Regions from separate parts of the Streptomyces sp. P6-2-1 genome, predicted to be linked through region 2. Evidence: riboswitches for the same ligand, from Rfam matches in the RefSeq annotation. Region 2 holds a riboswitch; each other region holds the start of a gene.
What was found. A riboswitch is a leader RNA that binds a small molecule or an ion and turns the genes downstream of it on or off. The one in region 2 is predicted to bind cyclic di-AMP.
Positions count from the first base shown of each region.

Region 1: another riboswitch for cyclic di-AMP. It lies ahead of ACQYWQ_RS23810 (M23 family metallopeptidase); the one in region 2 lies ahead of ACQYWQ_RS16180 (M23 family metallopeptidase).
Region 3: another riboswitch for cyclic di-AMP. It lies ahead of ACQYWQ_RS11755 (transglycosylase family protein); the one in region 2 lies ahead of ACQYWQ_RS16180 (M23 family metallopeptidase).
Region 4: another riboswitch for cyclic di-AMP. It lies ahead of ACQYWQ_RS02160 (C40 family peptidase); the one in region 2 lies ahead of ACQYWQ_RS16180 (M23 family metallopeptidase).

Region 1 is NZ_CP192513.1:5,605,128-5,614,069, reverse strand. Features, by position in the region: gene ACQYWQ_RS23835 (DUF5998 family protein) at 1-203, opposite strand, end outside; gene ACQYWQ_RS23830 (hypothetical protein) at 453-731, opposite strand; gene ACQYWQ_RS23825 (GNAT family N-acetyltransferase) at 949-4,038, opposite strand; gene ACQYWQ_RS23820 (HPr family phosphocarrier protein) at 4,806-5,087, shown strand; gene ACQYWQ_RS23815 (GntR family transcriptional regulator) at 5,549-6,232, opposite strand; gene ACQYWQ_RS23810 (M23 family metallopeptidase) at 6,539-7,312, opposite strand; cyclic di-AMP (ydaO/yuaA leader) riboswitch at 7,325-7,475, opposite strand; gene ACQYWQ_RS23805 (hypothetical protein) at 8,111-8,380, opposite strand.
Region 2 is NZ_CP192513.1:3,747,615-3,756,556, forward strand. Features, by position in the region: gene ACQYWQ_RS16175 (PP2C family protein-serine/threonine phosphatase) at 439-1,644, shown strand; cyclic di-AMP (ydaO/yuaA leader) riboswitch at 1,830-1,968, shown strand; gene ACQYWQ_RS16180 (M23 family metallopeptidase) at 1,981-3,309, shown strand; gene ACQYWQ_RS16185 (aldo/keto reductase) at 3,498-4,442, shown strand; gene ACQYWQ_RS16190 (PrsW family intramembrane metalloprotease) at 4,423-5,877, opposite strand; gene trmB (tRNA (guanosine(46)-N7)-methyltransferase TrmB) at 6,098-7,027, opposite strand; gene ACQYWQ_RS16200 (hypothetical protein) at 7,338-8,768, opposite strand.
Region 3 is NZ_CP192513.1:2,717,384-2,726,325, forward strand. Features, by position in the region: gene eno (phosphopyruvate hydratase) at 1-445, opposite strand, end outside; gene ACQYWQ_RS11755 (transglycosylase family protein) at 919-1,635, opposite strand; cyclic di-AMP (ydaO/yuaA leader) riboswitch at 1,639-1,816, opposite strand; gene ACQYWQ_RS11760 (transglycosylase family protein) at 2,005-3,048, opposite strand; gene ACQYWQ_RS11765 (cytochrome P450 family protein) at 3,189-4,487, opposite strand; gene ACQYWQ_RS11770 (ABC transporter permease) at 5,243-7,735, opposite strand; gene ACQYWQ_RS11775 (ABC transporter ATP-binding protein) at 7,732-8,688, opposite strand; gene ACQYWQ_RS11780 (response regulator) at 8,811-8,942, opposite strand, start outside.
Region 4 is NZ_CP192513.1:486,489-490,132, reverse strand. Features, by position in the region: gene ACQYWQ_RS02170 (GNAT family N-acetyltransferase) at 1-402, opposite strand, end outside; gene ACQYWQ_RS02165 (ATP-binding protein) at 623-1,087, shown strand; gene ACQYWQ_RS02160 (C40 family peptidase) at 1,120-1,596, opposite strand; cyclic di-AMP (ydaO/yuaA leader) riboswitch at 1,600-1,764, opposite strand; gene ACQYWQ_RS02155 (hypothetical protein) at 2,402-2,752, opposite strand; gene ACQYWQ_RS02150 (ATP-dependent Clp protease proteolytic subunit) at 2,757-3,395, opposite strand.

The DNA.
Region 1 (8,942 bases), 1.9 Mb from region 2:
AAGCGGTGCTCGGTGAGGACGAGCACGGTGACGTGCCTGCGCACCTCGTTCGCGTCGAACGTCGTCTCCTGGTGCACCAGGTACGACACCACGGGGTCCCCGCCGACCGCGGCCTCCACGGCCTCGGCCACGAGGGCCGGGTAGTAGCCGCTGCGCTCGATCGCCGCGCGCAGCCCCTGGGTCGTCGTACCGGTCTTCGCCATGCGCCCATCCTACGGGGGCGGGGGGCATGGCCGGTCACTCCGTGGCGATTCGTCCGGGGGCGGGGGCCGGGGCACGGGGCGGGCCTGGCGCGAACACGGGGCGGCTGGCGTGGTCGTACGCCGCACCGAGCGGGAAGCGGGCGCCGCACAGGGGGCACAGGGCGGAGTCGAAGACGTGCGCGATGCCTTCGCCGAAACCGGGTCGGCGCTCGCGCGAGGCGAGGTGGTGGAACCAGGCGCCCGTGCCCCTCAGCTCGCCGGGCGCGGCCGGGCGCAGCGCGGTGCGGTGCGGTGCTCGCGGTCCCCGTCCCAGGCCGGCACGTACCGGCCGAAGCGCCCGGTGGCGCAGGTCGGCTCCGTACCGCAGTGCGGGCAGTCCAGCCGGAGGATGTCGTCCTCGAAGCCTTCGCGTACGTGCGCCCAGTGGTACTCGCCCCGGATCGCGAGGAGGTACCGCACGCAGGTGAGCCAGTCGGCGGGGCGCGTGGACAGGTGGCGGTCGGGTACGTCGCCGAACGCGGCGCTCACGGGGGGGCCAGGTCCTCCACCATGCCGTGGTGGCCGTCGTGGCCGTGGTGGCCGTGGTGGCCGTGGTGGCCGTCGTCGCCGTCGTGGCCGTGGTGGCGGGCGGCCCGCAGGACCGTCCGGCGGCCGCGCCCAGTCGCTCTCCCCGCGCCCCCGCCTCAGCGCCCGGGCGCCTCAGCGCCTCCGAGCCCCGGCACTCGTCGTCTCCGTACGTCCCGCCTCAGTACGTCGGCATCCTGCGCGGGCCCTCCGCCTGGCCCACCGCCGGGGGGTGGGCCAGGCGGAGGGAGGCGCCGAGGACGCGGACCGTGTGGGGGGCGACGACGACCGGTTCGAGGGAGACCGCGACGATCTCCGGGTGGTCGTCGACGAGGCGCGAGACGCGCTGGATCAGCTCCTGGAGGGCGTCCGTGTCGACGGGGGCCGCGCCGCGCCAGCCGAAGAGGAGGGGGGCGCTGCGCAGCGAGCGGACCTGCGCGGCCGCGTCCCTGTCGGTCACGGGGACGAGGCGGTGCGCGGTGTCGCCGAGGAGTTCGGAGGGCGCTCCGGCGAGCCCGAAGGAGAGCACCGCGCCCGCCGCCGGGTCGATGACGGCCCGTACCACCGTGTCCACGCCGCGCGGCGCCATCGCCTGCACGACGGGCCGCAGTTCGGCGGGCGCGCCGAGCAGCGCGGTGAGGTCCGCGTAGGCGCGGCGCAGGTCGCTCTCGTCGGCGAGGTCGAGGCGGACGCCGCCGAGGTCGGGGCGGTGGCGCAGGTGCGGGGCGGTGATCTTGAGCGCGACGGGGTAGCCCAGCTCGGCGGCCGCGCGCGCCGCAGCGTCGGCGTCGGGCGCGGGCAGCGCGCGCTGGACGGGGATGCCGTAGCGGCGCAGGAGGTCCTCGGTCTCCTCGGGCCCGGGCGTCGTACCGCGCGCGCCCGGTGGCAGCGCGTCGAGCAGCGCCGCGACGCGCTCGGCGGCGCCGTGCTCGTCGATGTCGTCGAACTCGGGCACGCGCCCGGGGTGCTCGGTGTCGTTACGCCACTGCGCGTGCCGCACGGCACGGGCGAGCGCGCGGACGGCGCGCTCGGGGGCGGGATAGGCGGGGATGCGTGGTGCGGCGGGGCGCTCGTCCGGCTCGTTCACGGGCGCGGGGATGCCGTGTACGGGCGCGGGGGTGCCGCGTGCGGGCGCGGGGGTGCCGTGTACGGGCCGGTCGCCCCCGTCCCGTGCCGCCGCGCCCGGCTCCCGTACGGCCGCACGCGTGGTGCCCGCCGCGTCCCGTACGGCCCCGGGCCCCGTGTCGCGCACGTCCGCGCGCACCGCGCCGCCCGGCGTGTGCGGGCCCGCGCTCGCCGGGAGCGTCGCGGTCGCCGCCGAGAGGGCGTGGGCGAGACCGCCCAGCTCGACGTGGACGACGAGGACCGGCTTGCGCGACTCCGCGGCGGCGACCGCCTCGCGCAGCGCAGCGCCGAGCACTTCGCCCTCGGGCCAGTCGAGGGCGCCCTCGCCGACCCACGGGATCGCGGTGACGACGACGGCGTCGCTGTCCGGGTCGGCGAGCGCCTGCTCCAGGGCGCGCCGGAAGTCCTCGGGGCTCGCCGATGTCGTGAGGTCGAGCGGGGTGCGCGGGCGCAGGCCCTCGGTCAGGCAGGCGTCGTACGTGAGCAGGCCGAGCGACTCGGAGTTGCCGAGGATCGCGACGCGCGGGCCCTCCGGCAGCGGCTGGCCCGCGAGCAGGACGCCGGTGTCGACGAGGTCCGTGACGGTCTCGACCCTGATGACCCCGGCCTGCGCGAGAAGCGCGGAGACCGTCGCGTGCGGGAGGCGGGTCTCGGCGACGGCGTGCGAGGGCGGCGTCGCGGCGCTGTGCCGGGCGCCCTGGACGACGACGAGCGGCTTGCTCGCGGCGGCGCGGCGGGCGAGGCGCGTGAACTTGCGCGGGTTGCCGATCGATTCGAGGTACATGAGCGCGACGTCCGTATCGGGGTCGTCGTACCAGTACTGGAGGACGTCGTTGCCCGAGACGTCGGCGCGGTTGCCCGCCGAGACGAAGGTGGAGAGCCCCGTGCCGCGCTGGTGCAGTTCGGACAGGAGCGCGATGCCGATAGCGCCCGACTGCGTGAAGAGCCCGACCCGGCCGCGCGGGGCGAGTTCGGGCGCGAGAGAGGCGTTGAGGCGTACGGCGGGATCGGTGTTGACGAGGCCGAAGGCGTTGGGCCCCACGAGCCGCATCCCGTAGCTGCGCGCCTGGCGCACGAGGCGCCGCTGCCGCGCCCTGCCCGCCGCCGCGCTCTCGCCGTACCCCGCGCTGATGACGACGAGCCCGCGGACCCCGTGCTCGCCGCACTCGGCGACGGCCTCGGGCACGCGCTCGGCGGGGACGACGACGACCGCGAGGTCGACGTCCTCGCCGATCTCCTTGACCGTACGGAAGGCGGGGACGCCGTCGAGCGTGCCCTGGTCCTCGGGGAAGCTGTTGTTGACCGCGTAGAGACGGCCCGTGTAACCCGCCGCGAGGAGATTGCGCAGGATGCTGCGGCCCACACCGCCGCCCGCGCGCTTGGCGCCGACGACGGCGAGCGAGGCGGGGGCGAGGAGGCGCTGCACGGAGCGGGCCTCGGCGCGCTGCTCGCGCGCGTACTGCACCGCGAGCGAGCGTTCGGTGGGCTCCAGGGGGAAGGTCAGGTGGACGACGCCGTCCTCGAAGCTGCGCTTCTGCTGGTAGCCCGCGTCCGTGAAGACCTTGATCATCTTGGTGTTGTGGGGCAGTACCTCGGCGCCGAAGCGGCGGATGCCGCGCTCGCGCGCGACGGCGGCGATGTGTTCGAGGAGCGCCGAGGCGACGCCGCGCCCCTGGTGCGCGTCCTGCACGAGGAAGGCGACCTCCGCCTCGTCGGCGGGCGCGGAGGCGGGACGGCCCGTCGCGTCGACGCGGTCGAAGCGGACGGTCGCGATGAACTCGCCGCCGATCGTCGCCGCGAGCCCGACGCGGTCCACGAAGTCGTGGTGCGTGAAGCGGTGCACGTCCTTCGCGGAGAGCTTCGGGTAGGGAGCGAAGAAGCGGTAGTACTTCGACTCGTCCGAGACCTGCTCGTAGAAGCTGACGAGCCGTTCGGCGTCGTCCTCGGTGATGGGCCTGATCCGCGCGGTGCCGCCGTCGCGCAGCACGACATCGGCCTCCCAGTGGGCGGGATAACCGGCCTCGTGGGGCTGCGCCGAGGGGTGCAGGTCCTGGGGACGCGGCGCGTCCAGCGGGCGTCCCCCGACGGGACGCGACGCTGCTGAGCGGGGCTCCTCGGAGCGGGACGGATCGGCCGGGGTCTGCATGGGGTCAGCGTACGACCGTGTGTACGAAGCGCGGGGGCGCCGTGCGGGTCCGAAACGACGGGATCGGGGGGGCGGAGGGATGGGGGCCTTCGGCGGATCGGGGGCTCGGTGGGGGGCTTCGGTGGGGGCTCGTGGGGCGGGGGACTCCCTGGGGGGCTTCGGTGACGGGGGGCTCGGTGGGGCGGTGGACTCCGTGGGCCGGGACTGGGTGGGGCTTCGGTGGCGAGGGGACTCGGTTGGCGGGGGCGGTCGACGGGGCAGCGGGCCAGGGCTTCGACGGGCGGAGGCGGTCGGGCGGAGGCCGTCGGGGAGGGCGGAGGCGGTCGGGGGCGCAGGCTCCGGCAGGCCGGGAGCGCGGCAGCCCGAGGTAGGTGGGGCGCGCGAACCCGGAGACGCGCAGGCCCAGGCGGGCGCGGCCCAGGGCTGGGCAGGTCCAGGCGGGCGCGGCCCAGGGCTGGGCAGGTCCAGGCGGGCGCGGCCCTGGGGCCGCGGCAGGCCGGGGGCTTGCCGCAGCCCGGCTTCGGTGGGGCAGGGCTTGCGGCTGGTGCTTCGGCGGCCGTGTCCCTCCGGTGCCCGCGAGGACCCCTCGTACGGACCCCGCCCCCTTGCGCCGCCGGGCGCGCCGTGCCACCACGAGGGGAGAACGCGTCCCGGAACGGGAAGACCCGTACCGCGACCCCGCACCGACCGCACCACCGGAACCTGAACACCCGCGTATCCGCACCGGGCCCGCACGCGCGCGGGCCCCGGACCCGAAGGGCTGCATCATGGCTGAGCGTCGCGTCACCGTCGGCTGGCCGGAGGGCCTCCATGCCCGTCCCGCCTCCCTCTTCGTCCGGGCATCGACCGCCACAGGACTCCCCGTGACCGTCGCCAAGAGCGAGGGCGAAGCGGTCAACGCCCGCTCCATGCTCGCGGTGCTCGGTCTCGGGGTGCAGGGGGGCGAGGAGATCACGCTGAGCGCGGAGGGAGAGGGCGCCGAAGAGGCCCTCGACCGGCTCGCCAAACTCGTGACGGAAGGTCTTCAGGAACTTCCGGAAACGGTCTAGTCAATGCACAGGTGACCCCGGCGCGCGGAATTCTTCCCGGCACATTCTCCGCGCGCCCGGGCCACCACGCATTTCCCCGGAGCGCACGCCGATAAAGCCCGCAGAAAACGCACCGCATTACGGGCAGCGAATACCCGCTCCGCCGGGACGGCCACCGGGACGAACGGGACCGCGCCGGGCTCCCGCGACTTCGCATCCCTTTGTATACGGCCCCCGTGTTAATGCGGAAGGCCCGGATTGTTTACGGGATGTTGCGAAGTCCTCACCGGACCTCACCGGACCTCACCGGACCTCACCCGATCTCACGGGACCTCACCCGGCCTCATCAGCCGGGCCCCGCCGCGCTCTCGACGTACGCGCCCGGCACCGGCTCGCCGGGCGGGCCTGTGCGCAACCTCCCGGCGCCAAGGCCAGCCCCGCCGGGTTTCACCCCTCCCCCACCGGACGGTCCCCGCACGGCCTCACCAGGCCGGGGCCTCCTCCGGGCTCCGCCCCGGCGGGCGGCGCGGCGGGCGGGGACCCGGGCCGCGCAGGCGGTGGGCACGGCGGGCGCGTTCGGCGTGCTGCGCGGTGAGCGCGCGGGCCCGCTCCGCGTCGCCGCGCGCCACCGCGTCGACGATCGCGCCGTGCTCGGCCCAGGACTCCTGCGGGCGGGCGGGCGACTCGACCACGTACATCCATGCGATCTTGTGGCGCAGCAGGGTCAGGAGCGAGGTCAGGGTCTCGCTGGCGCTGGCCTGGACGAGGGTCTCGTGGAACCAGCCGCCGAGCGAGCGCAGGTCCTCCTCCTGCCCCCTGCGCGCCCGCTCCTGCCCGAGCCTGACGAGGCCGCGCAGCACCTTGAGGTGCGCCTCGGTCCTGCGCTGCGCGGCGCGCGCCGCGCACAGCGGCTCCAGGAGCAGCCGGGTCTCCAGGACGTCCACGGCCTCCTGCGCCCCCGGCTCGGCGACCTGCGCGCCCGCGTGCCGGCGCGTCACGACGAAGCCCTCCGCCTCCAGCGTCCGCAGCGCCTCCCGCACCGGCACCCGCGAAACCCCGTATCTCCGCGCGAGCAATTCCTCCGTGAGCCGGCTCCCCCGCTCGAACACGCCCGAGACGATATCGTCCCTGATCGCCGTGCATACCGAGTGCGCGGGAATGCTCATGACCCGACCTCCGCATTAATCACCGCGAAACGCCGCCGTTGGACGTCCGCGAGGTGACTCCATTAGAGCAGTGACTCTATGAGAACAGCGAAGAATTCCTCACGGCAGGGCGCATTCCCCGGATATCCTCGGGCCCCGGTGCGCTGTTTACGGCGGGTTCGGGGTGGAAAGGGCGGGGTGTGCGGTCCCGGGCGGTGGAGCCCGGCCCGTACGCGGAATACCGAAAGCCCCCGGGGAGCCGAGGGCTTTCGGAGGGGACCGCGGCGCGGCGTCGGGGACATGCCGCGGGCGGGACCCCCGGGCGGCTCAGATGTCGACGCCGTGGCCGCGCAGGTAGGCGAGCGGGTCCATGTCGGAGCCGTACTCGGGGCTCGTACGGGCCTCGAAGTGCAGGTGGGGCCCCGTGACGTTGCCCGTCGCGCCCGAGACGGCGATCTGCTGACCTGCGGTCACCGACTGCCCGACCACGACGGTCGCGGCGCTGAGGTGCCCGTACTGCGTGTACGTCCCGTCGTGCATACGGAGCACGACCTCGTTCCCGTACGCGCCGCCCCAGTCGACCTTGACGACCGTCCCGGCCCCGACCGCGTGGACGGTCGTGCCGCTCGCCGCGTGGAAGTCGATGCCGGTGTGGCTGCCGGAGGACCACAGCGAGCTGCTGGCGTGGTAGCCGGTGGAGACGTACGAGCCCGGGATCGGCAGGACGAAGGTGTTGAGGCGCTTGCGTTCGGCGGCCCGTGCGGCGCGCTCCTTCGCGGCCTTCTTCCGCTCGGCCTCGCGCTTCGCCTTCGCGGCCTCCTTGCTCGCCTCGGCGGCGGCCTTCGCCTCGGCGGCCTCCCGCTCGGCCGCCGCGTGCACGAGGGAGGCCTGCGTGGCGATCTCCTCGGCGACGCTGTCGAAGCCGATGACGCGGGTGAGGCCGGTGTCGGGGCCCTCGTGGCTCGCTGCGTGCGCGGGCGCGGCGAGGGTGCCGACGACGGAACCGGTCGTGAGCGCGGCGAGCCCTGCCACCCTGACACCGGTACGGGACGTTGCGGCGGCAGGACGACGGTGCCTGCCCGTGGGGCGCGTGAACGCCATGAAGCGGCTGTTCCTTTCCTTCCCTCTCGCCTACCGGGTTAGCTGACGGGTTCGGAGCAGGAAGGTCTCCTACGGCCACCGGCGGACGGCGCCCGATTCACCCCTGGGACACATGGGTCCCCGGCTCCCGGGTACGAGCCCCGGAACTCGGCGAAGGCCGTCCGCTGCCGCGGGTGCGGCGCATACCTGACGAACAGCCGGAGTGACGCTAAGCGGGACAAGACTTCCGCAACAAACGGAACCGCGCCTTTGTTGCTCATGCCACACCCCAGACAGGCCGCCATGCACCCAATCCGGACACAGACATGGTCGATATTCGGACAGCGATGCACTCGTTTTCAGACACGCGGGAGTCCTTGTCCGGACAAAGACGCCCAGCCGGTCGTACGGAATCACCCCGGCCCCACCGCCCCGAGGCCCCTGACCGCCCTTCACGGCCGGCGGACCACCGGACATGAGCAGCCGTCACCCGCCCGGTGCCGCATGCGCCGGACGGCCCGCGCGACCGGTCGTACGGGGCCACCCCTGCCTCCCTCGTACGGGGCCGCCGACCCCGGCCCGGCCACCGGCCGCGCACCCCGCCGGAGACTCAGCCACCCCCGAGGGACCGCGCCACGAGCGGCAGCGGGCGAGCCCGGTGGCGGGCGAGCCCGGTGGCGGGCGAGCCCGGTGGCGCTGAAGGCGTCGGTGTCGGAAGCCGGACATGGTGAAGCCGTGCCGGGTGCGGGGAGACCTCCGAGGTCCGGTCGGCCCCGGCGGCGCCGACTGCCTCGTGCAGCGCGCCGAGGTCCTCGGGCGTCAGATCGCCCTCCGCGTGGCCGAGATGAACCTGCCCGGTGAGCGCGGCACAGACACGGGGCCCTGCCGCCCCCACGGGAGCTGCGACGGCGGCGACGGCGGCCACCTTCGCCAGGGTGCGGCGAGGAAGGCGAGGTAGGCGGGGAAGGCTGGGTAGGCGTCCGCGTCCCTGCGGGCGCGTTCGGCGGTGTGCGCCTCGACGAGAGGCATCACCCGGGCGACGGCCGGCGCCTCGCCCTCTCCCCCGATGTACGCGGGGAGTGCGGTCACGGGACGGGCCCGTGCCGGTGAACTGGGCGGGCACGAGCACGTGAGTGCCCGCGCCCGCCCAGTTCACCGGCGAGGTCCCGCAGTACGAGCCGGAGGCCGAAGCCGTCCGGGTGCAGGAGCACCCCGGGGTGCCGCTCCCCGTACGCGGAAAAGGCCGCGACAGGCTTCGGCGTAGCCGTCCTCGGTCGCGATGGTCAGCGTCTTGGCGGGCATGAACTCTCCTGTCGTGGTTGATGTGCCGAAGCTGCGATCACCACGACGGAGGGCGGAGAGCGGACGGCGGCCCCGGAGCCGTGACGGCGTACCGGAGAACGCGGCCGGAGAACGCGGCCGGTGAGGGCGCCCGGGAGAGCGTGCCCACGGCGGCACCGGGAGACTCCCGGGTCGCGGGGGCACGCGACCGGTCCGCCGAGGCTCACGTCCGAACCGCGTCCCGGCGGCACGAGGCGGCGACAGGCCCCCCGCGACGGGCGTGAGCACCGGCCCCGGCGACGGGCGTGAGCACCGGCCCCGGCGACGGGCGTGAGCACCGGCCCGCGCGACGGGCGTCAGTACGGGGCCC
Region 2 (8,942 bases):
GACCCCGGCGGGACCGCCCAGGAGCACGCGGGGCCTGACGAGACGGCTCCGGGGACGGACCCCGCTCGCCCGGACCCGAAGGCGGCGGCCTCGCCCCGTACCGGTACGGAGGGGGCGCCTCCCGCCCGTACCGGCTCCGACTCGCCTCCCTCCGCACCACGCGGCCCCGGGCCCTCGCCCACCGACGTGCCGGCCCCCGCCGACGCCGCCGACACCCAGCCGTCCCCCGATGCCTCTCCCGACGCCGATGCCGACCCCGCGCCCCCCGGAGCCCCAGCTCCCACCGACCCCACCGACCCCACGCCCGCCACCTCGCCCACCTCCTGGGACACCCCGCCCCGCCAGGACTACAAGCCCGTTCCGCCGCCGCCCCGGCGTCGTCCGCGGCAGCATGCTCAGCTCGCCGCCGCGTGGGCGCGGCGGGAGGCCTGGGTGCGCGTGGTGGTACGGGTGTTGCCGCTGGTGCTGGTGGCTTCCGGATTCGTCTTCGGGTTGTTCGCGCCCGCGACGTTCACCGGGGCGCCGTTCTTCGCCGCCGGGCCGCTCGTCGCCGCACCCTTCGCCTCGTCGCGGGTCACCGCGGGGGTCGGCGGGCTCGCGGCGCTCGGGGAGATCCTCTTGGAGGTCATTCGGGGCCGGTTGCCCACCGGGGCCTTCCTCATCGAGCTGACCACGGTGCTCACTGTCGCCGCGCTCGCCGTGCTGATCAATGCCCTCATCCGCCGCGGCGACCGTCGCCTCGCCTCGATGCAGAACGTCGCAGCCGTCGCGCAACGCGCCGTGCTGCCCGTCCCGGCCGAGCGGATCGGCGGGCTCGACGTCGCCGCGCAGTACGAGGCCGCCGAGGCCGACGCCTTCATCGGCGGCGACCTCTACGCGGTGCAGGACACCCCGTACGGCGTCCGGATGGTGCTCGGGGACGTGCGCGGCAAGGGGCTCGGCGCGGTCGAGGCGGTCTCCGTCGTCATCGGGGCCTTTCGCGAGGCCGCGGAGCAGGAGCCGACGGTCGAGGGCGTCGCGCAGCGGCTCGAACGCGCGCTCGCCCGCGAGGGTCTGCGGCGCCGCGCGCTCGACGCCTTCGAGGGCTTCACGACCGCCGTACTCGCCGAGGTCCCGCGCGGCGCCGCCGAACTGCGGCTCGTCAACCGCGGCCACACCGAACCGTTGCTCCTCGAACGCGACGGCCGGCTCCACGTCCTGACCCCCGGCGAGCACGCCCTCCCGCTCGGCATGGGCGAACTCGGCGCCTGGCCCGACCGCGCCGAGATCATCGACTTCCCGCCCGGCGCGACCCTCCTCCTCTACACCGATGGTCTCTCCGAGGCCCGCGACGCGCGCGGTCGCTTCTACGACCCCGTCGCGCGCCTCAGCGGCCGCGTCTTCCCGCACCCGCGCGCCCTCCTGACCACACTCACGGAGGAGGTCAGGCGGTACACCGGTGGCGCCACGACGGACGACATGGCCCTGCTCGCCGTCCGCCGCCCCGAGGCCGAGGCCCAGACCCCTGGCGCGGCGGACGCGGCCGGGGCGACCAGTGCGAGCGACGCGGGCGGAGCGGGCGGAGTGGGCGGAGTGGGCGGAGTGGGCGGTGCGAGCGGGGGGCAGGGGCCTGTCACCCCGCGTGAGTCATTCGATAACAACTGACGCACCATCAGGTTCACAGCCTGGAGGATGAGCGGGTCAACTCGTCCGGATCGCTCGCTACATGTCCGTTTAGCCGCTGGTGGTGACCGTAAAGGATCATCGGGAACGGCTTGGAATCACCCCCGCCGGTCTATTAACGTTCGATAACGCAGCGCGGTCGTCCCAGTCGGCGAGAGCGTCGGCTCCGCGCGCGTGCGCCGAATCCCGCGAGGGAACCGGGGAACCACTCCTCCGGGGTGAATCGGGTGCCCGCTCGGGTGCCCGTAGGAGACCTTCCTGCTCCGAACCCGTCAGCTAACCCGGTAGGCGAGAAGGAAGGAAAGGAGAGTCGCCTTCGTGGCGTCCAACCCGCCTGCCCCCGGCCCCAGCGCCTTCCCCACCGGCACGCTCACTCCCGGCGGTTCCCTGCCGGCCCAGCCCCCGGCACACACTTCCGGCGCGCCGTACGGGGCCGCCGTCCCCACTCCGTCGTACGGGTCCGTCCCCCCGCAGTCGTACGGGTCCGCTCCCGCTCCGTCGTACGGGACCGACGCCGCCCCCGCCCCTGCCGCGTACGCGCACCCCGCGGGCCACCCCGCCCCGGCGGACGTCTACCCGGGCTCGGCCGGTTTCGGCGGGTACGGCGAGGGTGCTGAGGAACCGGTCGGCGAGTGGAACCCGACCGAGGACTCACTCGGGTCCGTGCGTGGTCGGCACCGTGTCGCCAAGCAGCGGGGCGGACTCGCCCGCAGCTCGACGGTCCTCGGGGTCGGTGTGCTTGCCGCGGTCGGCGCGGGGGGTATCGCATCGGCGCAGGAGAAGCCGCCGGTCAAGCTCTCGCTGCCGGACAAGGTCACGGAGGTGACCGGGCAGCTCAAGCAGGTTCTGCCCGACGCCGAGTCACTTCCGGGAATCGGCTCGCTCGTCGCGGACGCCAAGGGCGACACCCCCGAGCAGCTCGCCGCGAACCCGGCCGCGGCGCCACTCACCAACGCCGGGCTCACCGACACCGACCGCGAGCAGGGCACGACCGACGCGGGCGAGGCACTGCGCGCCCGTATCCTCGCGCAGGCCGAGAACCAGGCCGACAGCGCGGACCGTGCCGCCCGCGAGCAGGCCGAGGCGGTCGCGGCGCAGACCGCGGCCGACAACGCCGCGCAGGCACAGAAGAAGGCAGCCGACGAGCAGGCGAAGAAGGAAGCGGCGGCGAAGGCCAAGGCGGAGGCCGAGGCGAAGGCCGAGGCGAAGGCGAAGGCCGAGGCGGAGCGCCTCGCGGAACTCGCCCGCAGCTACACCCTCCCGGTCGCCTCCTACACCCTCACCTCGCACTTCGGCGACGGCGGCTCGATGTGGTCGTCCGGGCACCACACGGGGCTCGACTTCGCCGCGCCGACCGGTACGCCGCTCAAGGCGATCCACACGGCGACCGTCCAGGAGGCGGGCTGGTCGGGCGCGTACGGCTACCGCACCGTGCTCGTCCTCGACGACGGTACGGAGCTGTGGTACTGCCACCAGTCGTCGATCTCGGTCAGTGTCGGTCAGAAGGTGACGACGGGTGAGGTCATCGGCCGCGTCGGAGCGACCGGCAACGTGACAGGGCCCCACCTCCACCTGGAGGTCCACCCGGCGGGAGGCGCGGCGGTCGACCCGCTGCCGTGGCTCCAGGACCACGGCCAGCAGCCCTGAGCCGCGAGGGCGCTCGGCAGTCCCCTGACGTACGACTGGCAGTTCCTTGGCAGGGGAATGGCAGTTCACTGCCGCCTGACCGGCAGTTCCCTGACGCTCGACCGGCAGTTCGCTGACATTTCCCGGCGCGGCGGGCACCGTCCGTCGCGCCGGGAATTTCCTGGCGCCTTCAGGCGTTGAATGGCCTCATGACTTCTCTCCGCTCCCTCGGTGCTTCCGACATCGAGGTCTTCCCCCTCTCCCTCGGTGGCAACGTCTTCGGCTGGTCGGCCGACCGTGACACCTCCTTCGCCGTCCTCGACGGCTACACGCAGGCCGGCGGCAACTTCGTCGACACCGCCGATGCCTACAGCCACTGGGTGCCGGGCAACGAGGGCGGCGAGTCCGAGCGCATCATCGGCGAGTGGATGAAGGCGCGCGGCAACCGCTCCGAGGTCGTCATCGCGACGAAGGGCGGCGCGCTGCCCGCGCACAAGGGGCTGCGTGCCGCGACGGTCAAGGCCGCCGTGGAGGACTCCCTGCGCCGCCTCCAGAGCGACTACATCGACCTCTACTACACGCACTACGACGACGAGTCGGTCGAGGTCGGGGAGTTCCTGACGGCGCTCGACGAGCTGGTGCGGGCGGGCAAGATCCGGGCCATCGCCGCGTCGAACATCTCCCCGGAGCGGCTTCAGGAGGCGCTCGACTTCTCCGACCGCGAGGGCGTCGCGAAGTACGTCGCGCTTCAGCCGCAGTACAACCTCGTCTCGCGCGACACCTACGAGGGCTCCCTCCAGGACATCGCCGGCCGCGGTGGTCTCGCGGCAGTGCCGTACTACGGCCTGGCGGCGGGCTTCCTGACGGGCAAGTACCGTCCGGGCACCACCGTCGACAGCGTCCGCGCCGAAGGCGCGGGCAAGCACCTCGAAACGGAGCGGGGCCGCAAGGTGCTCGCGGCGCTCGACGAGGTCGCCGAGGCGCACGGCGCTGAAATCGCCACCGTCGCGCTCGCCTGGCTCGCCTCACGGCCGACCGTCGTCGCGCCGATCGCCAGCGCCCGTACCCCCGAGCAGCTCAAGGCCCTCGTCGCCCTCGCCGACCTGACCCTCACCCAGGCCGAGCTGGACAAGCTCACCACTGCCTCCGCCTGAGCGGCTCTTGCCGCCTCTGGGCCGGTGGTGGCACCCAGGGGTCGCGGTATGTGCCGCCCCCGGAGGGCTGCCCCGTCCCTCCCGCCCCCGTCGGAGTCCCGGCGGGGGCGGTGGCGTGCGGGTGAGACATGGGGCCGGTCGGACCGTACGTGGCCGTGCTGTGGCCGTACGGCGGAAAGGTCCGACCATACGGTGGTGGTGCCCCGTGTCCGGCTCCCTGCCCGTACCCGTGGCCCTGCCCGGGTGGTGGTGTCCGCGGCCACCACTGCGGAGGCGCGTACCAGCCGCCGGGGGCCGCCGCGCGGGCAGGTTGCGCGGGGAGGAGGTGCGGGGCGCGGGGCGGGACGAGCCGCCAGGAGTGGGCGAAGGCCGGGCGGGCGAGCGCGCGGTCCTGCCACAGATGGTCGAGGAGTGCGCGCTCGCGGCGCGCGAAGTCCGGCGTACGACGGCCGCGTTCGGCGTCGGAGCGCAGCAGCGCGAGGCGCGTCGCGGCGGCCGCGTACGTACGCAGGCGCCGCGCGTCGGCACGTACCCCGTGGTACGAGGCGAACTCGGCGGCGACGCGGCGGGAACGCAGCGAGCCGAGCGCGAGGGGTTCGTACGGCGAGAGCCAGCCCGCGAGCGCGTACCGGGGCAGTGTCTCGCGCACCGTGCGCAGTTCGCGCTGCCGGTGCCACAGCACGAGCCACACGGTGAACCCGAGCGCCGGGATCATGAGCGTCACGTACACGACCAGGAAACCGAGCGGGCCGAAGACCGTCGAGCCGTTCCACGCCGCGTGCATGGCCATCGCGAGCAGCAGGCCCGCGACCGGCAGCAGCACACGGCCCACGCGGCGCCTGCTCAGCAGCGCGAGGCCCGCGCCGAGCCCTGTCATGCAGGTGAAGAGCGGGTGCGCGAAGGGCGAGAAGACCGCGCGGACGAAGAAGGTGGCGACGGTGACGGCGGCGCCTGTGCCCTCGTCGCGGTCCGAGCCGAAGGCTTTGGCGAGGTAGAGGATGTTCTCGGTGAAGGCGAAGCCCGTCGCCGTGAGGCCCGTGAGGACCACCGCGTCGACGGGCCCGCGTATCAGGCGGCCGCGGAAGACCAGGACGAGCAGCAGCGCGGTGGCCTTCACGCTCTCTTCGACGACGGGTGCGACGGCGAGCGCGGCGACGGTGTTCGGGTCGACCGGGCGTGACCAGATGTCCGCGAGCCACACGGCCGCGAAGCTGTTCGTCACGAGCGCGATGAGGGCCCCCGCGCAGGCACCCCAGGCGAGGACGAAGGCGTGCGTGCGCCAGGGGAGGGGATGTGCGCGGCCCAGCCAGCGGAAGGCGAGCACCACCGCGGGCGCGGGCAGTACCGCGAGGCCGAGGCCCACGAAGAACGCCTCGGTCCCGGTCTCCTCCCGTACCAGCCCCAGCATCACGAGGCCGCACAGCGCGAGCAGCACGGCGAGGCCGGTGAGACGGACACCACGGCGTCGCCACCAGCGCGGCCGTCGCGGCGTCAGAAACCCCTGCGGTGCGGCCGGGGCAGGCGGAGAGTTCACGCCTCCGACCTTAACGACTCGCACCGACAGCCGGACCCGGAACGCCTGTTCGGCGGCCCGGGGGCAGTGGGTCCGGGTCCGCTGCCCTTGGGCGAACCTCGGGATCACCCCGCGCCGAGGTTCACCTCACCGCTGGCCCCGCCCCCACCCGGTCGGGCTCCGCCACCTCGTACGCGTTGCGGCGGAAGAGGAGATCGTGCACGACGTGCCCCTTCCGCAGCCCCTGACCCTCGAAACGCGTCTCGGGCCGGAAGGCGGGGCGCGCGGCGAAGCCGCCACCCGGGGCGGTGTTGTCGAAGGCGGGGTGCGCGCTCAGCACCTCCAGCATGTGCTCCGCGTACGGCTCCCAGTCGGTCGCGCAGTGCAACACCGCGCCCTCTGCCATGCGGCTCGCGGCCAGGTCGAGGAAGTGCGGCTGGATGATGCGGCGCTTGTGGTGCCGGGTCTTGGGCCACGGGTCGGGGAAGTAGACGCGTATCCCGGCGAGCGAGGCAGCGGGCAGCATGTCACGGAGCAGGACCACCGCGTCGCCGTTCGCGACCCGTACGTTCTCCAGGCCTGCCCCCGCAGTGAGACCGAGCAGTTGCCCCTGTCCCGGAGTGTGCACGTCGACGGCGAGGATGCCCGTCGCGGGATCGGCGGCCGCCATCTTGGCGGTCGTCTCGCCCATGCCGAAACCGATCTCCAGGACCACGGGAAGCCCGCCGAAGAGGGCCTTGACGTCGAGAATCTCGCGCCCGTCCACGTCCAGGCCCCAGCGCGACCAGTGCTGCCGCAGGTGTTCGGCCTGCGCGGTCGTGACGCGACTGCGGCGCGGGGTGAAGCTCTTGATGCGTCGCTCGTTGAGGGCCCGCGAGGGGTCGGCGGCGGGGCCCACTCCCTCGACGAACATCCGTCCCTGCGCCCGGGTGCGCGGCGGCAGCGCCTCCGGCTCGGGGCGCGCGGCGGCGGGACTCACGGCGGCGGGATTCACGGGAGCGGACGCGGGGGCGGCGGACTCGGCGGCCGTAGGGCTCGCGGTCGGCGCGGGAGAGGTGGGGTGCTCGGACACAATGCCGTCGATTCTACGGAACCGGGGCGGCGGATGACGGCGGGCGGAGGGGGCCGGGGCGGGGCGAGCGAGGCGGCGGAAGGGGTGAGCGGCAAAGGGGCGTGTCGTTGTCCACAGGCTGTGGACAACGACACGCCGAGTATCCCTCCCGCACTCCAGGCGGCTTGCGCCCGTACGGGGGAATGGTCCGACCACACAACGGTGGCTCCGCTCGCGGCCGCGCGGCCGCCCGTCCGGTACGGAGGTCCCCTACGGAGGTCCCGTACGGGGTCCCTACGGGACGGGTGGCCGCGCCTGCCCCCTGCCCCCTCTACGCCGGCGCCACAAGGAGCGGCTTCGCACGCTCCCGCAGTTCCGCGACGCGCGGCTCGTCCCCGTACGGCTCCAGCTTCCGCAGCAGGTCCTTCACGTACTCCTTCGTCCGCGCCGAGGAGATCCGCCCGGCGACCTCGACCGCCCGCGAGCCCTGCTCGCACGCCGCGTCGAGATTCCCGGACTCCAGCTCCGCGACCGCCGAGACCACGAGCCGCAGGCCGTGCGAGCGCACGTACTCCTCCGTCGGCCGCGACAGCGCCTGCTCGGTGAAGCGGCGCACCTGGCGCGGGTGCTTGAGGTCGCGGTAGCACTCCGCGGCGTCCGCGGCGAAACGGTCCTCGCCGTAGAAGCCGAGCCAGGCCGGGTCCTCGTCCCCTGGCCGCGCCCGCTCCAGCCAGCTCTCCGCTGCCCGCAGCGCCGCCGAGGCCGCCGGGGCGTCCTTGGCCCGCGCGTGCGCCCGCGCCTCGACGAGCCGGAAGAAGCTCATCGTGCGCGCGGTCGCCAGGCCCCGGTTCCGCTCGGCGGCGGCCTGTGCGAGGTCGACGCCCTCGTCCCCGAAGCCCCGGTACGTCGCCTGGAGCGACATCGTGGCGAGCACGTACCCGCCCAGCGGCACATCCGCCGCGGCGCGTGCGAGCCGCAGTGCCTGGATGTAGTAGCGCTGCGCCGCCTCCTGCTGCCCCGTGTCGAAGGCCATCCAGCCCGCGAGCCGCGTCAGCTCCGCGGTCGCGCCGAAGAGCGCGCGCCCGACGTCGTCGGAGTACGCACCGAGCAGGAGTGGTGCCGCCTCGACCCGCAGGCACTCGGGCACCATCGAGGACCGCCAGTCGCCGCCCCCGTACTTGGAGTCCCAGCGCCGCGCGTCCTCCGCGGCCTCGCGCAGCTTGCGCACATCGCTGTGGCCGACCCGGAACGGCGTGCCACCTCCCTCTCCCGGCCCGGCCGCGGCGGGCTCGCGCGCCACCGAACCGTCCGCCGGGGATATCAGCCAGCGCGAGGCCGGCGTGGCGTAGGCGCTCACCGAGAAGGACCCGGCGAGCGACTGCCAGATGCCTCCCCCGGCGCGGCGCCCGGCGAGGTCGAGCCGGTACAGCTCGGTCGCCGATTTCACGGCCCGGCCGACGTCGCGCGGGAAGGTGAGGCCCACCTCCGGCGTCGGGTCGGCGTCGGCGAGGCCGATCTCGTGCAGCGGGACCGGTCGGCCCAGCTTCTGCCCGATGGCCGCCGCGATGAGGTGCGGGGCGGCGCCCTGCGGCACCATCCCCTTCGACACCCAGCGCGCCACCGAGGTCTTGTCATAACGCAGGGTCAGCCCCCGCTGCTGACCGAGGTCGTTCACACGCCGCGCAAGCCCCGCGTTGCTGATGCCCGCGAGGGCGAGGACGGCACCGAGTTTCTCGTTCGGTCCGCGTTGCTCCCTGGACATGCGCCACCCCTCGACACAGACGCCCGCCGCTCCGGCATAACCGTGCGGCATTGGTAAACCCAGCGTAGTTCCCCGCATCCCAAGCGTTAAGGGCGGCGGTTCCGGATGGCGAGATTGTTGCCGCTCCCTGTGGCCGGGCGCGCCCCGCCGCCGGAGTACGGCGACGCCCGCGCG
Region 3 (8,942 bases), 1.0 Mb from region 2:
TCATCGGCACCGGGAGCAGGTGCGCGTTGGGGCCGCCGAGGTAGCGGAAGAGCGGGAGGTCGCTGGCCTCGGAGGCGGCGTGCGCGACGGCGAGCGAGACGCCGAGGATGGCGTTGGCGCCGAGCGAGGACTTGTCGGGCGTGGCGTCGAGGTCGGACATCGCCTGGTCGATCAGGCGCTGCTCGGTCGCGTCGTAGCCGACCAGCTCCGGGCCGATCTGCTCGATGACGGCGAGGACGGCCTTCTCGACGCCCTTGCCCTGGTAACGGTTGGCGTCCCCGTCACGCAGTTCGATGGCTTCGAAGGCACCGGTGGACGCACCGGAGGGCACGGCGGCACGGCCTGTGCTGCCGTCGTCGAGGCCGACCTCGACCTCGACCGTGGGGTTGCCTCGGGAGTCCAGGATTTCCCGGGCTACGACGACGTCGATGGACGGCACGAGCATCTCCTTCTGGGATGTGGAGCAGGTCTGCGGGGGCCCTTGCGGGGGCTTCCGCTGCATGAGCCTAACCGGCCGGGGGGCCGGGGTCGGCCGACGCCCGGGACTCGGCCGCAATCCGTGGGACGTACCGGGTGAAGGGGGTGAAACGGGCGGGCGGATCGGGGCCGATCGGGGCATCTGAGCCGAGGGGGTGACAGGTGAGCCGAGCTGGTGAGCGGGGGTGCGCGCGGGTGAGAGGGCGGGGCGCGGGCCGGAGGGCGGGCGCACGGGCGGGCCGGTGACGGAACCGGGCGGGCGGGCCCGTACGGGCAGCCCCGCCACGCACGGGAAGCCCCGCCGCGCACGGGCGAACCCCCGCCACGCACGGGAAGCCCCGTCCTGCCCGCGCACGGGAAAAGCCCCGCCCCGCCGCGTACGGGGGAGAACGCGGCGGGGCGGGGCGGTCCCGCGAGGGGGACGAGGGGTCCCCCTGGGGGTCAGCTGAGGTGGAGCTGCTGGCCCGGGTAGATGAGGTCGGCGTCCTTGACGATGTCCTTGTTCAGCTCGAAGAGCTTGGTCCAGCCGCCCGAGACGTGGTGCTTGTAGGCGATCTCGCTGAGGCTGTCGCCCTTGACGACCTTGTACTCGCCGTCGCCCTTGGCGACGGTGATGCCGGTGTCGGTCTTGACCGTGCCGGTGGTCGACTTCGGGGTGGTGTGCTGCTGCGGGGCCTGGCGCTGCTGGCTGCGCGAGGCGCTCTGGTCGCCGGAGGAACGCTCCTGCGACTGCTGCTGGCCGCTGTTGCTGTTGCCGCCGCCCGGGTTCACGTTCGGCGAGACGCCGTCGTTGCTGAGGTTGCCGGCACCGGCGCAGGACCAGGCGCCCGGGCCCTGCATGGCGAGCAGGCGCTCGGCGGTGGCGATCTGCTGGTCCTTGGTGGCCAGGTCGGCGCGCGGGGCGTACTGGGTGCCGCCGGCGGCGGCCCAGGAGGACTGGCTGAACTGGAGGCCACCGTAGTAGCCGTTGCCCGTGTTGATGGACCAGTTGCCGCCGGACTCGCACTGGGCGACAGCGTCCCAGGTGGAGGTCGATGCGGCGGAGGCGCTGCCGGTCGCCATCAGCGGGACGGCGATCGCGGCACCGGTGACACCGGCGAACGCGACGATTCGGGTGGTACGACGGCGACGGTGCTTGGCCTTGCCGGAAAACAGCATGGAGGGTCTCCTCACCGACGCCTGCGAGGTGAGCTGTCGGGTTCGGGCCTGTGAGTTGCCCGGCCGGACGGCGGCTGCCGCCCGGCTTCACCCCTAGCCCCGGACCGGCGCCCGGTCTCCCGGGCACCGGCTGGGACGCAAACCTTGGGTCCCCCGCTCCTGCCTTCGGCGCGTGACGCGACGACTGTCCCGAAACGGGCGCCGGCAGGATTCGGCGTGACGACCGTCGGGGCCTCCCGGTGGGGAAGCGAGCACGACGTTAAGCAAGAAATCAGCGGAACTTCAAAGACGATCAGGGCGGTTGAGACTCATGTCTCACTTGACCTCTACCGGACAATAACGGACAGACATGGTCAACCGCTTGTCCGGTTATCGCCCTGAATCCGCACCAAGATCCAGGCTCTGGCCAGGGAGAATGAGGTCCGGGTCGACACCGATGATCTTCTTGTTCTGCTCGTAGAGCCCGGTCCAGCCGTCGGCGAGCTTGTGCGCCTCGGCGATGCTCCAGAGATTGTCCCCTTCGCGCACCTTGTACGAGTCCGTCTTGTCCGCCCCGTCCGCACCCTTCTGACCCTCCGTGTCCGTGGCCGCGTGGCGGCCGCCGGGGGCGGAGCGGTCGGCTCCGGAGTCGCGGTCGTCGCCGGGAGTGGCGGAGGTCTCGCCACCGGGGACGGTGGTCGACTCGGAGGGCGAGGCGGACGCGGAGGAGCCGGTGGCCCCGGAGGGGGTGCCGGAGGGCTCGGGCTTCGCGTGCTTGCCGCGGCTCTTGCCCGTACCGGCGTCCTTGCCGGTGGCGGCGTCCTTGCCGGTACCCGAGGGGCTCGCCGAGGCGTCGGCGGACGGGGTCCCGCCGGAGGCGTCGGCGTCCGGCGTCGTCGACGCGGAGGGATCGGCGCTCGCGGAGGGGGACGCACCCTCGTCCTTCTTGTCCGTCTTCTCCTTGTTGTCCGTCTTCTCCTTGTTGTCCGCCTTACCCGTCTCCTTGGCGCTCGCCGTGTCCTGCGGCGCGGGAGTGACGGGCGCCGGGGCCGCCTGGCCGTCCTGGACGGTGAGTCCCGCGGTCAGGGCGCAGCCGGGCCAGGCGGAGGGGCCCTGCGTCGCGAGGATGCGCTGCCCCACCTGTATCTGCTGGGCGGGCGTCGCCATGTCCGCGCGGGGTGCGAGGTCGAGGCCGCCGTTGGCCTCCCACTCGTCCTCGGAGAGCTGGAGACCGCCGTAGTAGTCGTTGCCGCTGTCGGCCGCCCAGTCGCCGCCCGTCTCGCACTCCACGAGACGGTCCCAGGGACCCTGGTCGGCGCTCGCGGTCCCCGCGCCGAGGAGGGGGATGGCGATGGCGGAGCCGGTGACCCCTGCCGCGACGACAAGGGCAGGGGCCTGGCGGGGGCGTCGGTGGCGACCGTTCCCGGAGAGCATGCGGTGCCTTTCGCAAGCAGCTGAGGGGGTCAGCTGGTGAGACAGATGATCCGGACGTGAACGTAGCGGGATTCGAACGCCCGTCACAAGTCGATGCAGCCTCGATCACGCAAAGATCACATTATTGACGCGTGTTCAGTTCACGAGTGCTCATATCCCTGCACAGAGGGGGTGAAACGGACGGGAAGGGTGCGGAGCCCGCGCATGATGAGGCCGCCGCGCCAGCGCAGTTGTCCCGGGTCCTCGTCGAGCGCGAGGTCGGGGAGGCGCGTGAAGAGGCGCGCGAGCGCGGTCTTTCCCTCCAGGCGGGCGAGTGGGGCGCCGAGGCAGTAGTGGATGCCGTGGCCGTAGCCGAGGTGCTGGTTGTCGCGGCGGGTGAGGTCGAGCGTGGCGGGCTCGGGGAAGCGGGCCGGGTCGTGGTCGGCGGCGGCGAGGACGACGAGGACGGGGTCGCCGGTGCGGATGCGGCGGCCCGCGAGGTCGAAGGGCTCGGTGGCGTAGCGCCAGGTGGCGAGTTCGACGGGGCCGTCGAAGCGGAGGAGTTCTTCGATGCCGGTGCTGAGGAGGGCCTCGCCGTGGTCGGGGGCGCTGGTGAGGGCTGTTCGCAGCAGGGCGCGCTGGTCCGGGTGCTGGAGGAGCGCGAACGTACCGTTCCCGATCAGGTTGACGGTCGTCTCGAAACCGGCGAAGAGAAGGATGAAGGCCATCGCCGCCGCTTCGTTCTCGGTGAGGTGCTCGCCGTCGTCCACGGCCTGGATGAGGGCCGAGATGAGGTCGTCGCCGAGGTCGCGGCGTTTCCTGTGGATGAGTTCGGCGAGGTAGCCGCGCATCCTGCCGACCGCGCGGCCCACTCCCCCGCGCGGGCCCTGCCCGTGCCGGATCATCATGCCCGCCCAGTCGCGGAAGTCGTCCTGGTCCTCGCGCGGGACGCCGAGGAGGTCGCAGATCGCGTAGATGGGGAGCGGGAAGGCGAACTCGTGGATGAGGTCCGCGCTGCCGCGCGCGGCGAAGCCGTCGATGAGCTGGTCGGTCAGCTCGGCGACGCGCGGCGCGAAGGCGGCGACGCGGCGGGGCGTGAACGCCTTCGAGACGAGGCGGCGCAGGCGGGTGTGGTCGGGCGGGTCGATGTTGAGCAGGTGGGTCATCAGCTCGGCCTTGCGCTCCCCGGGAATCCCGGTCTTCCCGCGTGCCCCCGCGCCCTCCGCGTGGTGCGCCGGGTTCTTCGAGAGCCGGGGCTCCGCGAGCGCGCGCCGCGCGTCCTCGTACCGCGTCACGAGCCACGCTTCCACGCCGCTCGGCAATCGCGTCCACGCGACGGGCTCGTGCGCGCGCAGCCAGGCGTAGGAGGGGTACGGGTCGGCGGCGAAGGCGCGCGAGAAGAGCGGGGGAGCCTGCGGCTCGGGGGCGTCTGCGGGGAGGAGGGCGTGGGGGCACGGCATACCGAGACGGTAGCGAAGGCCCCAGCCGCCCTTGCGGGGCCTCCGCCCGGGGGCCCCGCCCCTCGGTCGGCGCGGGGGCCCGGGCGCGCGGCGTCCGTACCAGCCTGCCGCGCACCCGTCCCGCGTCCCTCTCCGCGTGCGCCACGGCCGCGGCGGCGAGGGGCGGGCTCGCGCGGACGACGGGGGAGGTCTCCCCGCGCCGCCGCCGCGAAGAGACCGCCCCGTACCGTGCGCAGGGCTTCGGGGGCGCTCGTGGCGAGGCTCGGGGTGGAGAAGGCCGGTGACTTCTGGAAGGCCGCCATCAGGTCGTACCGGAGTCGGCGGGCGCCTGCCGCCGACGGCGCCGACGGTCACGAGACACCCCTTCGGGGCGAGGCGGCCGAGGAAGGCGGGGAGGTCGGGGCCCGAGACGACGTCCAGGACCACGTCTCGTACGGCCGGGAGCGGCGGCGCGGCCCGTCGCGGCCGCGGCGCGGAGGGCGCGGAGGCGGGGCGCACGTCCGGGGATGGAGGCGGGCCGCGCGCCCGGGGGTGGAGGCGGGGCGCACGTCCGGGGATGGAGGCGGGCCGCGCGCCCGGGGGTGGAGGCGGGGCGCGGTGACGGTGGCTCCGGGGCGCGCGGCGAGTTGTACGGGGGGCTGCCGAGCGAGCCCGAAGCGCCCCGTACAACTCGCCACGCGCCCCCGCGTTCCCTGCGGCGCCCCGCGCCCCTTCCCTCGCCGCGCGAGTCCGCCGTCCCTGCGCCGCCGCGGCCCTCATCCCCTTCGCCGCAGCACCCCCCGCCCCGGGACCGTGACCGCGAGCAGCGCCAGGCCGCCCGTCGCGGCGGCCATGCCCCCGTACAGCAGGGGTGGCACGTACGGCAGCGCGCCCGTCGTGCCGCGCATCATCGGGACGAGCGTCGCCGCCGCGATGGCCGAGCCCAGGACGATGCCCGCCACCCAGACGAGCAGGCCCTCCCAGCGCAGCATCGCCAGGACCTGGCGCCGTGTGCCGCCGACGAGGCGCAGGGCGCCCAGTTCGCCGCGGCGGCTGAGGACCGTCATGACGAGGGTGTTCGCGGCGGCGACGGCGGCGAAGCCGCCGAGCACCGCGGCCATCGTGTTGCTCGTCCAGGCGCCGACCCGCGCGTCGCGGTCCTTGCCGGTGGCGTAGCCGGAGGCGTCGGTGACCTCGCCCAGGGCGCCGAGCGCCCGCTCCGTACCGCCGTGGACGAGGAGCGTGCTGTCGAACCCCGAGGTGACGTGCGGGGCGAGCGAGGCGCGGTCCATCGTCACCGTGGCGAGGCCGAGCCCGCGCGCGTAGACGGCGACGACCTCGGGGGCCTGCTTCGTGCCGTCGGGGAGGTGGAGCGGGAGCCGGTCGCCGACGCGCACGTGCGCCGTGGCGGCGAGCGTCCTGTCGATGGCGATCCGGTCCGTGCCGATCCGGTCGACGCGGCCTTCGCGCACGTCCAGGTCCTCGACCTTCGCGAAGGCGGCGGCCGAGCCGCTGACGCCCTGCACGCTCGCGCCCTGCACGTCCTTGAACTCGCCCGAGCCCACCGGGACGAGGACCTGCGTGCCGAGCAGCCCCACGGCCGCGTCCACGCCGGGCGCGCGGGCGGCACGCTCCACCGCGTCGGGCGGCAGCCCGCCCGGCGCGGTGACCACGTGGTCGGCGGTGATGCCCGCGCGCAGCTGCTGCCCGGCGATGTGGGTCTCGCTCGTGTTCATGAAGACGAGCGTCGACGCGAACGCCGTGGCGAGCACGAGGGGGGTGATCGCGGAGGCGAGCCGCCGGGCGTTCGCACGGGAGTTGGCCGCGGCGAGGTGGGCGGCGGGGCCGGCGCCGCGCAGCGGGAGCCCGAAGAGGGCCGCGCAGGCCCGGGCGATCAGGGGGCCGAGGAGGGCGACGGCGAGCATGAAGCACATGACGACGCCGAGCGCCGCCCCTGCCGCGTCGTCCCCCGCCGCGGACGCGGCGACGCCGGTGAGCGCCGCGCCGCCCACGACGGCGCCGACGCCCAGGACGGTACGGACCGGGCCGATCCACCGCCGCTCGGCCGATGCCTCGCTCAGCGCCTGCCCCGGCTTGATCCGCGCGGGCCTGCGCCCCGCGGCCCAGCCGGCGCCGAGCGCCGTGAGCAGCCCGATCCCCACGGCGACGAGCACGGGGAGCCCCGAGACGTGCACCCGTACGGCTTCGGGGATCGCGCCGCGGTCCTGGAGCTGGCCGAACCACCAGTGCGCGAGGCCGATCCCCGGCAGTGAGCCGAGGAGTCCCGCGAGCGGGGCGACGAGGAGGGCTTCGGAGGCGACCGCGCGGCGGATCTGGCGCGGGGTCGCCCCCACAGCCCGGAGCAGCGCGAACTCGCGGGCCCGCTGCGACACGGACAGGGCCACGGTCCCGGCCGCGGTGAAGACGGCGACGAGGGCGGCGATGCCGCCGAAGGAGCCGCCGATGCCGAAGAGGGTCACCTTGGCGTAGCCGAGGCCGGGGTCCTCGACGGCGCCGCGGTCCTTCCCGCTGTGCACCTGGACGCCGGAGCCGGCGAGGGCCTTCCCTACCGCGTCGGCGAGTGCGCCGGTGCCGGTGCCGGGCCTGGCGAGCACGGCGACGGCGTCGGCCGTGCCAGGGTGACCGGCGAGCGCGGGGGCCTGCGCGTCGGTGAACCAGGCGAGGGGGCCCGCTTCGCGCGCGGTGTCGCCGGGACCGGGCCTCGCGAGGCCGGAGAGACGGAAGTCCCGCGCTCCCGTGGCCGTTTCGAGCCGGAGGGTGTCGCCGACCCCGGCCTTGGCCGCGCGGGCGGTGGCGGCGTCGACGACCACGTCGCCGTCGCGGGGGGCCGACCCTGTGGTGAGGGACGTGCCGGTGAAGGCGTGGGAGCCCCAGCCGTGCGCGGTGAGGACGTCCTTCGCCAGGTGCACGGGGAAGGTGACGTCAGGGATCGCGGCCGCCACGCCGGGCGCCCGCGCCGCCTTCGCCGCGAGCCCCGCGTCCATGCGGGCCGTGTCGGGGAGCGGTGTCGCCTCCTCCTCGCGGTCCTCGCCACTGCCCGTGACGACCCGCACGTTCTGGTCGGCGGCGGCGACGACCTGCGCCCTCGCGTACCGCTCGGGCGGTACGGAGGCGCGCAGGCCCGTCTCCAGGAGGACCCCGCAGGCCGTGACGACGAGCGCGGCCGTCATGAGCGCGAGGAAGGTGCCGGCGAAGGACGCGGGCTTGAAGCGGACGGCCGCGCGGGCGAGTCCGTTGGGACGCCTCATACCGCCGCCCCCGCCGTCCTCGCCGCCCCCGCCGACCCCGCCGTCCTCGCCGACCACGCCGTCCTCGCGGCGCCTGCGCCACGGGCCTCACCGGGCGTACGGGCCGCACCAGCCGTACGGGCCGTCAGCGCCGTCATGCGGTGCGCGATCCGCTCCGGCGTGCCGCGCTCCAGGCCGTCCGCGAAGGAGCCGTCCGCGAGGAAGAGCACGCGGTCGGCCCAGGCGGCGGCGACCGGGTCGTGGGTGACCATGACGACGGTGGCGCCGAGCGTGTCGACGGCGTGCCTGAGCAGGCCCAGTACCTCGGCGGCCGTGCCGGTGTCGAGGGCGCCCGTGGGCTCGTCGGCGAAGATCACGTCGGGACGCGTGACGAGGGCGCGGGCGACGGCAACGCGCTGCTGCTGCCCGCCCGACAACTCCCCCGGCCTGCGCCGCCCCTTGCCCGCGAGGCCCACCTGCGCGAGGACGTCGGCGGCGCGGCGGCGGTCCTGCCGCTGCCCGGCGAGGCGCACGGGAAGAAGGACGTTCTGCTCCACGGTGAGCGAGGGCAGCAGGTTGAACGCCTGGAAGACGAAGCCGAGGCGGCCGCGCCGCAGCGCGGTCAGCTCGTTCTCCTTCATGCCCGTGATCTCGGTGCCGCCGAGCCGCACGGACCCGGCCGAGGGGCGGTCGAGCCCGGCGGCGCACTGGAGGAAGGTCGACTTGCCGGAGCCCGAGGGGCCCATGACCGCGGTGAACGTGCCGTGCGCGAGCACGAGGTCGACGCCCGCGAGGGCGTGCACGGCGCCCGCGCCCCGCCCGTACGACCGCCGGACCCCGCGCAGTTCGACGGCGGCACCCGGGGTGCCCGCGGCGGCGGGCCCGTGGTCCGCGCCAAGCCGTCCGTCCGGCCGCCGGTCCGGCTCCTCCGGCCGTTCGTCCCGCCCCTGCCGCCTGCTCTCGCGTAGCCTCATGTGCCGCCCTTTCGCGGTCGTCCTCGTGTGACGAGGCGAGAGTGCGGGCGCGGGTGCGCGCGGGGCGTCATACCGGGGAGCCAAGCCGGGGGTAGTACCCGGGTAGGGGGTGCGCGGCCGCCCTACTCCCCCGGCGCCACGAGACCCGACTCGTACGCGAAGACCACCGCCTGTGCCCGGTCGCGCAGGTCGAGCTTGGTCAGGACGCGGCTCACGTGCGTCTTCACCGTCTGCTCGGCGAGGACCAGGCTCTC
Region 4 (3,644 bases), 3.3 Mb from region 2:
CCGCTCCTCGCGTACGTACCCCGCCGCGCCCCACGTGCCGTGCGCGCGCGTATTCTCCTCCAGGACCATCGCGTCGACGCGGCGGCCGCCGAGCGCGGCGAAACGGTCCTCCATCGCGGCGAGGAGGGCCCTCGCGACGCCCTGGTGGCGGTGCGCGGGATGGACGGCGAGACGGTACGCGGAGCAGCGCCAGCCGTCGAAGCCCGCGATCACCGTGCCGACGAGCGCGCCACCGCGCTCGGCCAGGAGCAGCGCCTCGGGGTCGCGTGCGAGGAGCCGCCCGACACCGGCGGGATCGTCGCTGATGCTCGTCCCTTCGGCGGCCTCGCGCCAGAAGGCGAGGACGGAGGCGATGTCGGCGGGCTCGGCGTGGCGTATGCGCAGGTCGTCAGGTGCGGTCATGGGAGCAGCCAAGCAGGCGGTACGTGCCCGGGGCACCGCGATTTCGCGATGCGGACGCTCCGCCCCGCACCCCCGGAATCCGCTCGGCCGTAGCAGGCTTCACCGCTTCGGGCGACAGTGGCGCACAGTCCCCGGAGTGCGCCCCGTGCGGGTGGCAGGCTGTCGCGAACCACCGACCCGGAGCGCCGTGCGGGCGCCCGGTGGAAAGGGGCAGGTCGTCATGGCCGATCACCAGGAAGCCTCCGTCACGCTGCCGAGCGAGGCCGCGTCGGTCCCCGAGGCGCGCGCGTTCGTCGGCGGGGTCCTCGCGGAGTGGGGGCTGCCCGCGCGGGACGACATGGCCGCGTCGGTGGGCCTGATCGTCTCCGAACTGGTCACCAACGCCGTCCTGCACACCGGCGGGCAGTCCCCGTTCTTCACCGTCACCGTCTCGCTCGACCGCGACGAACTCCTCCGCGTCGGCGTCACCGACTCGCACCCGCGCCCTCCGCGCCGCCTCCCCGCCGCCGTACGGCAGGACAACGGGCGCGGCCTCGCGATCATCCGCTACCTCACGGCGGAGACCGGCGGCAGGCTCTCGGTGGTGCCGACACCGCAGGGCGGCAAGACCGTCCTGGTCGCCCTGCCCTGGCGGCCCGCGCGCGCGGGTGCCGTGCCGGAGGAGGGTGCCGTACCGGAGGGCTGAGGCCGCGCCACGGCACCCACGCGCCCGGCCCCTTACCGCACGCGTCCGTACGCGACCTGTTTCGACCAGATCTTTTCGAGCTTGACCACATCTCCCGTCTTGGGGGCGTGCCAGATCTTGTTGCCCCCGGCGTAGATGCCCACGTGGTAGACACTGCCACCGGAGCGGAAGAACACCAGGTCGCCCTTGGTGCGCTTGCCCGCCGATACGTGCCGGGTCTTGTTGTACTGCGCCTGGGCGGTGCGGGGCAGGGACTTGCCCGCCTTCTTGAACGAATAGAGCGTCAGGCCCGAGCAGTCGAAGCGGCGCGGGCCCGCCGCGCCCCAGCTGTAGGGGGCGCCCTTCTTGGACGCCGCGACCTTCAGCGCCTTCGTGGGGACCCGGACGGCCGCCGAGGCGTCGCCGGATGCGCCGGGGACGAGGACGGTGCCGCCGACGGCGGCGAGGGTGAGGACCGATACCGCGCCGGTCCTGGAGAGCAGGACGGGAACTCGATTGCGCACCAGCATGCGTAACCCTTCGTCAACCGCCTGTGAAGGGTGACCTGTCGGGTTCGGACTGGCGAAGATGCCCGGCCGCTCACGCGGCTTCACCCCAAGGACCGGTGCCCGTTGCCGGGCCCGACCCGCCGTGCTCGGGTCCTCCACTCCCGCCGATCCACTCGGTGTCGACCTGGCGTCCGGACGGCGGCGGGACTCGGCGTCCGCCCGGACCGCCCCGCCGCTGCGGCGGGGGCTTGTCGTCGGGAGCGATCTTGACGCACGACACCGCCGGATTCCGAATGAAAACAGGCTTATGTGAGCTTAGTCACCCGTATGGCGATTGGGTGGCGAAAGGCCGTCAAGTGCGGCTCCTCTCACGGAGGACGAGTCCCCGACCAGCGCGAACGCCGTGCGCGGCAAGCGGATCGCGGACCACCGGGGCAACCGGGGGCGGCGTGACGCCGACTCCGGCGTACGTCATTGGGGGGTCCTCCGTTCGGCGGCCGCGCGTCGCACTCCGGACACGCGTGGTCGCGGAACGCATGCGGGGGGAGGGTGAGGAAGGCGAATGCGCCGTCCGGCGCGGACTTCACGCCCCGCCTGCACGCCGCGACATGCCCGCGCGGGGCGCGGTCCGGGGCGTGTGCGGGAGCGCGTGCGAGCGGGGGAGGCGTGCGGGCGCGCGTGCGAGCGGGGGAGGCGTGCGGGAGCGCGTGCGCACGTGCGTTGGCGTCCGGGGCGCGGGACACGGGGCGGAGTGCGGGATGGGTGCGGGACGCGGGACATGCGATGCGGGATGCAGGCTGCGGGGCGGCGGAAGGGCGGGCTCCGCTCAGCGCTCCTGGCCGCCGCCCTCCTCGCTCCCGCCGCCCGCCCCGGCCTCTTCGGGTGGCGGCATCGCGACCCGCCCCGCCCGGCGTTCCCCGTCCAGGACGCGCAAGGCCCGTTCCAGCGTGGCCCGGTGGAGTTCGGTCTCGCCGCGCGCGTGCATGAGCGCCAGCGCGTCCCGCAGCCGCGTCACCTCGGCGACGAGCGCCTGGGCGGCGCGCAGGGCCGCGTACGTGTCGTCGCCGCGCGCGGGGTTGACCCGGCCGAGCAGCTCGGCGGTCGCGAGGTAGTGGTCGATGAGCGCGCCTTCGGCGCGGGTCAGCGCGGGCAGCGGCGGGAGTTCGGGCGGGGGCACGCGCTCACCTCGGCCCGGGGTGTGGGGTGCGGCGGTCCGCGAGGGCGTCGACGATCCCGTACCGCACCGCTTCCGCCGCCGTCAGTACGAGGTCGCGCTCCATGTCGCCGTGCACCTCGGCCTCCGTCCGTCCGGCGGCCGCCGCGAGCAGCCGCTCCGTCGTCCGTCGCTCGCGCGCCAACTCATCGGCCCACACGGCGAGATCGCTCGGCTGCCCGCGCATCGCCTCGGGCAACTCGGGCTGCCGCAGCACGATCCGCGCCCCGGGCAGGGCCGCGCGCTTGCCCGGGGCCCCGGCGGCGAGCAGGACGGCGCCGACCGAGACCGCCTGTCCGAGGCAGTACGTCGCCACGTCGCACGACAGGTGCCGCACCGTGTCGTGGACGGCGGTCAGCGCCGTGAAACTGCCGCCGGGGCAATTGAGGTAGAGGGAGATGTCCTGATCCGGGGCCGCGTGTTCGAGGTGCATGAGCTGTACCGCCAGGTCCGCTGCCGCCGTGTCGTCGAGCGGCGTGCCGAGGAACACGATCCGACCTTCCAGGAGCCGGGAGTACGGGTCAAGAGTGCGTGTCCCGTAGCTGGTGCGCTCGGTGAACTCGGGGAGCACGTGACGGGCGAGAGGGGACAGGTCGGTGGGCTGCAAGGCGGGGTCTCCAGGGAGGCGGAACGCGCGGATGGAGGGGACGGGGCGGACGGGGCGGACGCGGGGAGGCGCGAACGGCGCGGACGGTGCGGACGGTGCGGACGGACGTACGGACCGGGAAGACCGTACGAGTTGTACGTCCTGTAAATTCTGTACAGAACGTACGTGAGTCTGTGTCAGCTACGGGGCTCGCGCAAGGGAGACGCCCGGATTACGCCGACAGCGAGAGCCGTCGCGCGACTTAAGGTG